2 regions of the Micromonospora sp. NPDC005305 genome follow, and region 1 is predicted to be linked to the other one. Evidence: riboswitches for the same ligand, from Rfam matches in the RefSeq annotation. Region 1 holds a riboswitch; the other holds the start of a gene.
The links. A riboswitch is a leader RNA that binds a small molecule or an ion and turns the genes downstream of it on or off. The one in region 1 is predicted to bind thiamine pyrophosphate.

Region 2: linked by a shared signal. The riboswitch ahead of ABZS80_RS26995 (ECF transporter S component) and the one ahead of ABZS80_RS31070 (thiamine phosphate synthase) in region 1 are both predicted to bind thiamine pyrophosphate.

The regions. Positions count from the first base shown of each region.
Region 1 covers NZ_JBEXGL010000033.1:13,584-19,317, forward strand. Annotated here, with positions in the region: gene thiC (phosphomethylpyrimidine synthase ThiC) at 1-286, opposite strand, end outside; gene thiD (bifunctional hydroxymethylpyrimidine kinase/phosphomethylpyrimidine kinase) at 304-1,092, opposite strand; gene ABZS80_RS31050 (thiamine phosphate synthase) at 1,089-1,745, opposite strand; gene ABZS80_RS31055 (thiazole synthase) at 1,805-2,584, opposite strand; gene thiS (sulfur carrier protein ThiS) at 2,581-2,781, opposite strand; gene thiO (glycine oxidase ThiO) at 2,772-3,860, opposite strand; gene ABZS80_RS31070 (thiamine phosphate synthase) at 3,854-4,480, opposite strand; TPP riboswitch at 4,475-4,584, opposite strand; gene ABZS80_RS31075 (DUF559 domain-containing protein) at 4,707-5,609, shown strand.
Region 2 covers NZ_JBEXGL010000021.1:84,387-90,120, forward strand. Annotated here, with positions in the region: gene ABZS80_RS26975 (sensor histidine kinase) at 1-1,081, shown strand, start outside; gene ABZS80_RS26980 (response regulator transcription factor) at 1,078-1,728, shown strand; gene ABZS80_RS26985 (energy-coupling factor transporter transmembrane component T) at 1,735-2,535, opposite strand; gene ABZS80_RS26990 (ABC transporter ATP-binding protein) at 2,606-4,021, opposite strand; gene ABZS80_RS26995 (ECF transporter S component) at 4,136-4,714, opposite strand; TPP riboswitch at 4,789-4,895, opposite strand; gene ABZS80_RS27000 (alpha/beta hydrolase) at 4,973-5,734, shown strand, end outside.

The DNA.
Region 1 (5,734 bases):
CCATCTCCGGCGTGACGATCCCGGCCCGGGCGTACGCGAGCTGCGTGGGCCGGCGACCGTCCACGCCGGCCAGCGGGGTGCCGGCGCCGCGCACCGGGGCGACGTCCCCGCGGGCGGCGATCCACGGTCCGCGCAGCGGCGGCAGCCCCACTTCCGGCTCGGATCCGGGGCCGGAGGTGTCGTAGAGCCGGACCGGCGCGTTGTCCCCGGTCAGCGCCACCTCGGCGAACGGCACCCGGATGTCCGGGCGTGACCCCTCGACCCAGACCTTGCGACGTGCGTGCATGACAGCCTCCCTGTCGCTCATGCGGACCAGCCGAAGTGGTCCAGCGGGCCGCGTCCCGCGCCCAGCTCCCAGTGCCGCGCGCCGGTCAGCGCGCGGGTCACGTACTCCTTGGCGGTGGCCACCGCGACCGGCACCGGATCGCCCGCCGCCAGCCGGACGGCGATCGCCGCCGAGAACGAGCAGCCGGTGCCGTGGTGGTGCCGGGTCGGCACCCGGGGCGCGCGCAGCAGCGTGGTCGAGCCGCCGCCGGCCAGCACGTCGACCGAGTCGCCGGCCGCGTCGACGTCGCCGCCGGTCACCACCACGTGCGCCGGGCCGGCGGCCGCGAGCGCCTCGGCCGCCGCGACCATCTCCTCGACCGTGGTCACCGGGCGTCCGGTGAGTGCGGCGGCCTCCGCGCAGTTCGGCGTCGCCACCTCGGCGTACGGGAGCAGCCGCTCGACGGCCGACACGACGCCGAGCCGGTGCCCGCTGGTGGCGACCAGCACCGGGTCGACGACCAGGTGGGGAAGGCGGCCGGCCTTCGCCGCCTCGGCCACCGCGTCGGCGACCGCGGGCGTGCCGAGCATGCCGGTCTTCACGGCGCGTACGTCGAAGTCGTCGAGCACGCTGTCGAGCTGGTCGCGCACGGTCTGTGGGGGCAGGGGCAGCACGGCGTCCACGCCCCGGGTGTTCTGCGCGGTGACCGCGGTGATCACGCTGGTGCCGTAGGCGCCGAGGGCCGCGAAGACCTTGAGGTCGGCCTGGATGCCGGCGCCGCCCCCGGAGTCTGATCCGGCGATCGTGAGTGTGGTCCTCGGGGTCATCTGACTTCCTTTGTTGCGGTGGGGGCTGGTCGGGCCGCCCCGTGACCGGCCCGACCAGCGAATTCGTGGGCCGCCGTGAGCGTGGCGGCGATCTCGGTGGGGTCGTCGGCGCGCATCAGGGCGCCGAGGACGGCCACCCCGGCGGCGCCGGCCGCGACGCACTCCCGGACCTGGTCCGCGGTTTCGATGCCGCCCAGGGCGAGGATCGGCACGGTGCTGATCGCGATCAGCTCGCGGAGCCCGGCCGGGTGCAGGGGTGGGCCGTAGCCGGGCTTGGTTCTCGTCGGGAAGACCGGCGACAGGGTCGCGTAGTCCTCCGTGGTGAGTCGGGCCAGCTCGGTGGCGTCGTGGCAGGAGCGCCCGACCAGTCCGGCGGCCGGCGGCGGGTACGGGCCGGCGGCCGGCAGGTGGACGGCGTCGCCGCCGAGCGGGTCGGGTCCGGCCACGACCAGGGTGCCGCCGGCCTCGCCGAGAATGGCGCGCAGCTCGGCGGCCAGGGCGGCGCGCTCGGCCCGGGACAGGTCCTTCTCGCGAAGCACGACCCAGCGCACTCCCCCGGCCACGGCCGCCTCGACGACTCCGGTCAGCGGTCGCCGCGCCTGCCACCGTTCGGTGAGCAGCACGACGCCGGACGGCACGGCGTCACCCGAGATCTTGGAAGAGTCCGGCCCCCCGAGGGGCCGTTTCCCACCAAGATCTACAGCAGCGCCCGTCACAGGTCGGGCCTTCCCTCGTCCGGAGTGGAGGCGAGCGCGTGGAAGCGGCGGGCGATCCGGCCCGCCCCGTACGCCAGCCGCCCCGCCTCGACGGCGTGCCGCATGGCGGTGGCCATCGCGACCGGGTCGGCGGCCCGGGTGACCGCGCTGGCCAGCAGCACGGCGTCGCAGCCCAGCTCCATGGCGAGCGCGGCGTCGGAGGCGGTGCCGATCCCCGCGTCGAGGATCACCGGCACGTCCACACCCTGCCGGATCAGCCGGATGTGGTGGGGGTTGCTCACCCCCAGCCCGGAGCCGATCGGCGCGCCGGCCGGCATCACGGCCGCGCAGCCCACGTCGGCCAGCCGCCGGGCCAGGATCGGGTCGTCCGAGGTGTACGGCAACACCGTGAACCCGTCGGCCACCAGCTCCTCGGCGGCGCGCAGCAGCTCCACCCCGTCGGGCAGCAGCGTGCGCTCGTCGCCGATCACCTCCAGCTTCACCCAGTCGGTGTCGAACGCCTCCCGGGCCAGCTGCGCCACCTTCACGGCCTCGGACGCCGTGTAGCAGCCGGCCGTGTTCGGCAGCAGCCGTACCCCGCACCGGTCCAGCAGGTCGAGCAGGCCGCCGGCGGCGGCCCGTGCGGTGTCCACCCGGCGCAGCGCCAGGGTGACCAGTTCGGTGCCGGAGGCGCGGATGGCCTGCTCGAGCACGTGCAGGTTGGCCGCGCCGCCGGTGCCGAGGATGAGCCGGGAGCCGAAGCCGACCCCGCCGATCTCGAAGGACATCCGGCTCACCCGCCCTGGGCGGCGCTGAGCACCTCGACCCGGTCGCCGTCGCGCAGCACGGTCGCCGGCCAGCCGCCGCGCGGCACCACCTCGCCGTTCACCGCGACCGCGAGGCCGCGCTCCTGGACGGTGACCGCGCGGACCACGTCGGCGACGGTCGAGCCGCCGGGCAGGTCCCGTCCCGCGCCGTTGACGATCAGTTCCACCTGGGCTCCTTCCCGAACCGGTCCGGGGTGAAGGGGGCGAGCAGCGGATCCGGCTCGCCCGTGACGATCAGCTCGGTGACCAGGTCGGCGGTGACCGGGGTGAGCACGATGCCGTGCCGGTGGTGCCCGGTGGCGACGACCACGCCGGGCCGGCCCGGCAGCGGCCCGATGATCGGCGCGTTGTCCGGCGTGCCGGGGCGCAGTCCGGCGGTCGCCTCCACCAGGTCGTACTCGGCCAGCTCCGGCACCAGGTCGACGGCGGCGCGGAGCAGCCGGAGCACCGCCCCGGCGGTCACCTCGGTGTCGGCGCGCTCCTCGACGGTCGCCCCGACCACGACCTCGCCGCTGTCCCGGGGCACCAGATAGACCGACTCGCCGTCGGCGTACCCCCGGATCACGTGCCGGAAGTCCGGCGCGCCGCGACCGGGTGCGCGGAGCCGGAGCACCTGGCCCTTGACCGGCCGGACCGGCAGCCCGGTCAGCGCGGCCGCGCCGCAGCCGGCCGCGACCACGGTCACCCCGGCGTCCACGTCGGACAGCGCGCCGACCCGGGCCGGGCGCAGCACCGCGCCGGCCCGCCCGGCCGCCGCGCGCAGCGCGGGGACCAGCCGGCGCGGGTCGACCTGGTGGTCGCCGGGGGCGACCGCGCCGCCGCGCACCCGCGGGGCCAGCGCCGGCTCGCGGTCGCGCAGCTCCGAGGGGCGCAGCGGCGTGATCGGCAGTCCCAACCCCTGCTGGTACGACCAGAGCCGCCGCGCCTCGGCCAGGTCGTCGGCGGTGAGCCCGACCACCAGGGTGCCGTCGGCCCGGTACCCGACGTCGGCGCCGGACGCCTCGGCCAGGTCGGCGGCGAAGCGGGGCCAGCGGGCGGCGGACTCGGCCAGCAGGGCGGTCAGCTCGTGCTCGCCGAAGTACGCCTCGGCGACCGGGGAGAGCATCCCGGCGGCGACGTGCGAGGCCCCGGAGCCGGGAGCGGGATCGTGGACGGTCACGCGCAGCCCGCGGGACGCGCACCGCCACGCGATCGCCAGCCCGACCGGTCCCGCCCCCACGATGGCGACGTCCGGTCGGGTCAGCACGTCAGGGCCGCAATCAGCTCGGCGGTCGTGCGGCCGGGATCGGGGCTGGCCGACAGCGCGCCGACGACCGCCACCCCGTACGCGCCCGCGACCCGCAGCGCCGGCACCGACGCGGCGGTCACCCCGCCGATCGCGATCACCGGCACGTCCACGGCGCCGGCCACCGCGCGCAGCCCGGCCGGGCCGATCGGATCGGGCAGGCCGGACTTGGTGGTGGTGGCGTGGCACGGGCCCACGCCCAGGTAGCTGGCCCCGGCGGCGACCGCCGCCGTGGCGCCGCCCGGCTCCCGCGCGGTCGCGCCGAGCACGGCGCCTTCGCCGAGCACCCGCCGGGCGGCCGCCACCGGCAGGTCCTCCGCGCCGACGTGGCCACCGGCGGCGCCCACCGCCAGCGCCACGTGCAGCCGGTCGTTGACCAGGCACGTCGCCCCGTACGGCCGGCACAGCCCCACCACCCGGCTGGCCAGCTCGTACGCCTCCCGGTCGGTGGCGTCGTCCTCGACTCGAACCTGAATGACCAGCTCGTCGCGGGCCACCGGCAGGGCGGCGCGCAGCACGGCGAGGGGGTCCCGCCCCGGCCGGGTGTCGGTGATCAGATGCAGTCGTCCCAGGGACGGCACGGCAACTCTCCTCCCTGCGCCGGCATTACCCGGATCAGGTTCGACGGTCGGGGGCTTCCAGCCCCCCTCTCAGCCCGGTGGCACCAGGCTCCCGTGGGTCACTTGCGGGCCTACCGTACGACGTGCGCGCGGATCCGCCAAGGGGCGGGTGGGGAATTTCCCACCGACCGTCCGAGGTGGAGCACGGGGACAGCGGGTGATCTCCCGATCACGTCATGCTGTCCGGATGCCCTCGTCCGCCCACGTCCCCCGCCGGCTGTCCTTCCTGCCGTTCCGGGGCAGCGCCGCGGTCGCCGAAGGACTCCTGACCTGGGCGATGCTCCAGGGTCCGGCCTGGCGCCGCCTCCTGCCCGATGTGTACGTGCACCGCGACGGCCACCGGCCGGACGACCATCGCCTGTGGTGCGACGCCGTGGCGCTGCGACTGCCGCCGGGCGCGGCGATCGCGGGATCAAGTGCGGCCTTCCTCTGGGGCGCCGACCTGCTCGCCCGGGACGCGCCGGTCACGGTGCTGCTGCCCCGGGCCGCCCGGATGCGGCCGCATCCCCGCGTCCGCCAGGTCCGTTCCGTGCTGCCGGGCACCGACCGGACCCGCTTCGCCGGGCTGCCGGTCACCACGGCGCTGCGCACCGCCTTCGACCTCGGGCGGCAGGGTCCGCGCGTCGACGCGCTGGTCGCCGTCGAGGCGTTGCTGCACCGCCGGGTCGTCAAGCTGCCCGCCTTGTGCGCCTACGCGGCGGCGCGCCCCGGCTGGCCCGGCGCGACGCTGCTGCGGGAGGTGCTGGCGCTGGCGGAGCCGCTGAGCGAGTCCCCGATGGAGACGCGCCTCCGGCTGCTCCTCCTCGACGCCGGCCTCGGCCCGCTGACTGCCCAGCACGACGTACGCGACGCCACCGGGCGTTTCGTGGCCCGGGTCGACCTGGCCTGGCCCGCGCTCCGCGTCGCCGTCGAGTACGACGGCGACCACCACCGGGAACGGGCCCACTTCCGCCAGGACGTGGCCCGCCTGAACGCCCTCCGCGCCGCCGGCTGGCTGGTCCTCCGCTTCACCGCCGACGACGTCCTCCGCCACCCCCGCGCCACCATCGCCCTGGTCCGCCAGGCCCTCCAGGAGCGCACCACCCGCTGACCCCGTCCGTCAGTGGAACGCCATGTAGGTCAAACCCGCCCGGTGACCTCCATAGCGTTCCACTCACGCTGCGCGCTCGCGCGCCCCCCGCCCAAGGGCGCGCCGGGGCTGGACAGCGCGCTGCC
Region 2 (5,734 bases), on a different contig from region 1:
GGGAGAGGGGCCGGACCTCGCCGCGCTCTCCACCGGCTGGCTCGTCGTCCTCACCGTGCTGCTGGTCGGCTACGGCCTCGCGGTGGCCGGCTGCACGTCGTACCCCCGGACGGCCGCCGTGGTCGCCGGGGCCTGTTTCACCGCGCAGAGCTTCACGCCGGTCCTGCCGGAGTGGCCGGTCGTGCCGCTGCTGGCGCTGGTGGCGGCCACCTTCGCCTGTGTCGCGATGGGTGGCCGGGCCGCTGTCCCGGTCGCCGCGGCCGGCTATCTCCTCCCGCTCGGCATCGAGAACGCCATGGCCGGCGACTCCGACTGGGTCTTCATCCTGTTCGTGGGGCTCGCCGTGCTCGGCCCCGGATACGCCGTGCGGATGCGGCGGGCGCAGGCGGCCCGGCTGGTGGCGCTGGCCGCCGAGCGGGAGGCCGCCGCCCGGACGGACGAACGGCTGCGGGTGGCCCGCGAACTGCACGACATCGTGTCGCACGGGGTCTCGGTGATGGTGCTGCAGGCCGCCGCGGCGCAGGCGGTGCTCGACTCGGACGCGGGTCAGGCCCGCGCGTCCCTCGACGCGGTGCAGGAGGTCGGGCGCGAGGTGGTCACCGAGCTGCGCCGGCTGCTGGTGATCCTCCGCGGCGCGGAGGCGGCCCCGGACGGACTGCCGTCGTTGCGGCGGATCGACGCGCTGACCGCCGGGGTGCCCCTGGCCGGCGGGCGGGTCGACGTGACCGTCACGGGTGACCTCGACGCGATCCCGGCCGCCGCGGACGTCAGCGGTTACCGGATCCTCCAGGAGGCGCTGACCAACGCCGCCCGGCACGCGCCGGGCGCGACCGTCGGCGTCTCGATCGAGGTGGCCGGCGACGCCCTCCGGCTGCACGTGACGGACGACGGTGCCGGCCCGGTCCGGCGGCACGCCGGCACCGGCCACGGCCTGACCGGCATCCGGGAGCGGGTGGAGCTGTTCGGCGGCACCGTGAGCGCCGGTCCCCGCCCGCGGGGCGGCTTCGAGGTACGCGTCACGCTGCCCTTCGACGCCGAGGCGTCAGCCGGCGCGCTGGCCACGGCAGGGACCACCGGATGACCCGGGTCCTCATCGCCGACGACGAGGCGCTGGTGCGGGGCGGGCTCCGCATGATCCTCACCGCCCAGCCGGACCTCCAGGTGGTCGCCGACGCGGCCGACGGCGAGGAGGCCGTGCAGTTGGCGACCCGCTTCGCGCCCGACGTGGTCCTGATGGACATCCACATGGCGCCGGTGGACGGGATCGCCGCCACCGAGCGGATCCTGGCGGCGCGGAGCGACATCCGGATCATCATGCTGACCACCTTCGACCTCGACGAGTACGTCTACCGGGCGCTGCGCGCCGGCGCCTCCGGGTTCATGCTCAAGACCACTCCGCCCCGGGAACTGGCCGAGGCGGTGCGGACCGCGGCCCGGGGCGACGCCCTGCTCTCCCCGTCGATCACCCGCCGTCTGATCGACCACTACACCGCGACCGCGTCGGTGGTCGCCCACCCGAGCCTCGCCGACCTGACCGCGCGCGAGACCGAGGTGCTGCGGATGATGGCCCTCGGCCTGTCCAACCGGGAGATCGCCGATCGGCTCTTCGTCGGCGAGGCGACCGTGAAGACGCACGTGAACCGCATCTTCGCCAAGCTCGGGGTACGGGACCGGGTGCAGGCGGTGGTGCTGGCGTACCGGAGCGGGGTGGCCCACCCGCGCCGGTAGCGGGGCTCAGCCGATCAGCGGGCGGAAGGTGCCCAGCAGGACGCTGACCGTCACTGCCGCCGCGCCAAGCGCCCCGGCGGCGACGACCAGCAGCGTGTCGGCCCGGGTGAAGCGCTGCCGCCGGGCGACCGTACGCGGGGTGCCGGCGTCGAAGCCCCGGGCATCCATGGCGACGGCCAGCCGGGTGCCCCGCCGGATCGCCCCGACCAGCAGCGCGAACGCCGTCGACCCGAACAGCCGCAGCTTGGCCACCGGGTTGCGGCCGGCGTCCACGCCCCGGGCCCGGCGCGCCATGCTGATCATCCGCCACTCCTCCTCCAGCAGCGGCACCAGCCGGAACGCGGCCAGCGCCCCGATGGCGAACCGGGCGGGCGCCTTCGCGTTCTGGATCAGCGCGTCGGCCAGGTCGGTCGCGTCGGTGGTGGCGAACACGATGATCCCCGGCAGCGCCACCGCGAGCATGCGCAGCACCAGGCCCAGCGCGGTGACCAGCACTCCCTGGGTGACCAGCAGTGGGCCGGCCGTGAGCAGCACCGGGCCGGACCGGTCGGCGGCGAAGAGCACCAGGGTGACCAGGATGCCGCCGGCGCCGGCCAGCAGCGGCCAGGCCCGCCGGGCCAGCACCCGGTAGCGGATGCCGAACAGCGGCAGCACGGCCAACTCGACCGCGATGGCGATCGCCGGGGCGACCGGGTCCAGGGTGGCGATCAGGACGACCGAGAAGAGCAACGCGGCGGCCAGCTTCGCCACCGGGTTGCGCCGGGCCAGCGGCGCGCCCGCCGCCGCGACGGGTTCGACGCCGATCACGGCCGGCCTCCGGGCGTCCGGCGCTCCAGGGTGATGGTCCGGTCTGGCCGGGTCCGGGGTGCGGCGGCCTTCATCGGCGCTCCAGGGTGATGGTCCGGTCTGCGAGCGCGGCCACGAAGTCGGGATCGTGGGTGACCGCGACGACGCCGTGGCCGGCGTCGCGCAGCTCGGCGAAGAGGTCGATGAGCTCCCGCCAGGTCCGCCGGTCCTGGCCGAAGGTGGGCTCGTCGCAGATCAGCAGGCGGGGCGCGGTGGCCAGGGCGGTCGCCACGCTTAGCCGCCGGGCCTCGCCGCCGGAGAGGGTGTACGGGTTGGCCCCGGCCAGCCGGTCCAGGCGCAGCCGCGCCAGCAGGGCGTCCACCGTCGCCGTCACGGCGGGCTCGGGCTGGCCGGTGCGGCGGGGTCCGAGGGCCAGCTCGTCCCGGACGGTGCCGGTGACGAACTGGTGCTCCGGGTCCTGGAAGACCGAGCCGATCCGCCGGGCCAGGGCGGGCGCCCGCCAGCGGTGCGGGGGAGTGCCCGCGTCCCGGCCGGCCAGGGCCGGGGTGGCCGCGACCGTACCGGTGCCGGAGCGGAGCAGCCCGCCGAGCAGCAGGGCCAGGGTGGACTTGCCGGCGCCGTTGGGGCCGAGGACGGCGAGCGCTTCGCCGGCGCGTACCCGAAGGTCGGTGGGGGCCAGCCGGGGCGGCAGGCCGAGCCGGTCGGCGGTGAGCAACACCTCGCCGGGCGGCGTGCTGGCGTGCCAGGGCGGCACGGTGTGGCCGGGCACCCAGACCCCGGCGTCGGCCAGCGCGTCGCCGTGCGCGGCGAAGACCGCGTCGGGGCGCCCGTCGGCCCGCACGCCGCCGCCGGGCTCCAGCACGACCACCCGGTCGACCAGCGGCAGCGCCTCGGCGACCCGGTGCTCGACCAGGATCAGGGTGGTGTCGGCGTCGACGGCGTCCGCGACGGCCTGCCGGACGAGAATGGCGCCGGCCGGGTCGAGATTGGCGGTGGGCTCGTCGAGCAGCAGCAGTCCCGGCCGCAGGGCGAGCGCCCCGGCCAGGGCGAGCCGCTGCTGTTCGCCGCCGGACAGCGCGGCCGTGGGCCGGTCCCGGTGGTAGGGAAAGCCGACCCGGCGCAGCGCCTCGTCCACCCGGGGCCAGATCTCGTCGGCGGGCACCCCCCGGTTCTCCAACCCGAACGCCACGTCGTCGCCGCAGCGGGCCATCACCAGTTGGCTCTCCGGGTCCTGGAAGACGACGCCGACGCGTTCCCGGGCCTTGCGCGGGTCGAGTCCGTCGATCTCGACGGTGCCCTCCTGCTCGCCGGAGTCCTCCGGCAGCAACCCGGCCAGCGCCGCCAGCAGCGTGCTCTTACCGGCCCCGGAAGCCCCGAGCAGCAACACCCGCTCGCCAACCTCGACGCGCAGGTCCACCCCGCGCACGGCCCAGCCCTTCCGCCCGGCGTGCCGCCACCCGAACCCCCGCAGGCTCACGGCTCCCACCGCGCCACCTCCCTCCGGCCCCTCCGGCCCCAGCTTGGTTGATCAAGGAGTTCGCGTCTGGAAAACCGTCTCGGCCGAGGCAAACTCCTTGATCAACGCGGTCGGCGGGGGCGGTCAGACGGCGGCGCGTTCGCGGCCGGCGGGGAAGCGGTCGAGGACACCCGTGTTGGCCAGGGCCCGGGTGAGGGCGACGCTGCCCAGTCCGGCCACCACCAGCGAGCTGGCGGCGGTCAGCAGGATGTAGGGCAGGCGGAAGCTGCCCCACGTGGTGCCCGGGTACCAGACGAAGACGTCGTAGATCGCCGCCGCGAGACCGGCCAGCGTCGCGGCGAGCAGCGCCACGGGCAGCCGGTAGCTGCGGTACGCGAAGAGCGCGAAAGCCAGCTCGGCGGCGGCCGCCTCCAGCGGGCCCTGCACGACGATCGTCCAGCCCCAGCTCGTGCCCAGCGCCACAGAGACCAGCGCGGCCAGGGTGAGGGTGAAGAGCGCCGCGGCCGGCTTCCGGACGACGAGGGCGCCCAGCACGGCCGGCACCAGCCAGACGCCGTACAGGACCGCGCGACCGGGCAGCGGGACGGCGTCCGCCGGCCCGTTCCAGAGCAGGCCCCAGGCCCAGAAGATGATGCCGAACGCCACCGCGAGCACGGAGGCCACGACGATGTCGATGGTGCGCCACCGGTTGGTGCTGTCCATGGTTGCTCCCAGTTCTGTGAGGCGAACCAGGAGAAGACGCACGCCGCGCCCGGTGGTCACCGGACGGCGGCGCGGCTGGAGGTCGACCGAACTCCCTGCGCTGGCATTACCCAGATCAGGTTCGAGGGTCTGCGGGCACCGGCCCGCACTCTCAGCGCTGTGCGCTCCCCTGTCGGATGTGAAGTTGTCTCGTCGCAGACGCTAGCACCGACCCCGCCGCACAGCCCAGCAGGGCGATCGCCCGTTAGGGTGGCGATCATGCGGGTCGAGGCGCGAGGACTGACGTTCGAGGTACGCACCGGCGGTCCCGAGGGCGGTGAGCCCGTCCTGCTGCTGCACGGCTTCCCGCAGCACGCCGGCGAGTGGGACGAGGTGACCCCCGCGCTGCACGCCGCCGGGCTGCGCACGTACGCGCTCGACCAGCGCGGCTACTCGCCCGGCGCCCGGCCGGCGGAGGTCGGGGCGTACCGGATCCCGGAGCTGGTGGCCGACGCGGCCGCCGTGCTCGACGCGCTGGGGGTGACCGCCGCCCACCTGGTCGGCCACGACTGGGGCGCGATCGTGGCGTGGGGTCTGGCGGCGGCGCACCCGGAGCGGGTGCGCACGCTGACCGCGGTGTCGGTGCCGCACCCGGCGGCCATGGGGCACGCGCTCGCCACCGACCCGCGGCAGAAGGCCCGCTCCTCCTACATCGCCCTGTTCCGCAAGCCGGGCAAGGCGGAGAAGGTGCTGCTGGCGTTCCGCGCGGCGGCCCTGCGCCGGATGCTCGGCGGGGTGGGCGACGCCGACCGGGTGGCCCGCTACGCCGACCCGATGCGCGAGCCCGGCGCGCTGACCGCGGCGTTGAACTGGTACCGGGCCATGACCGGGGCGGACATGAAGGCCGTCGGGCCGGTGGCCGCGCCGACCACGTTCGTCTGGAGCGACGGGGACGTGGCGATCGGGCGCACCGCCGCCGACGCGTGCGCCGCCCACGTCACCGGCGACTACCGCTTCGTGGTGCTGCCCGGCGTCACCCAC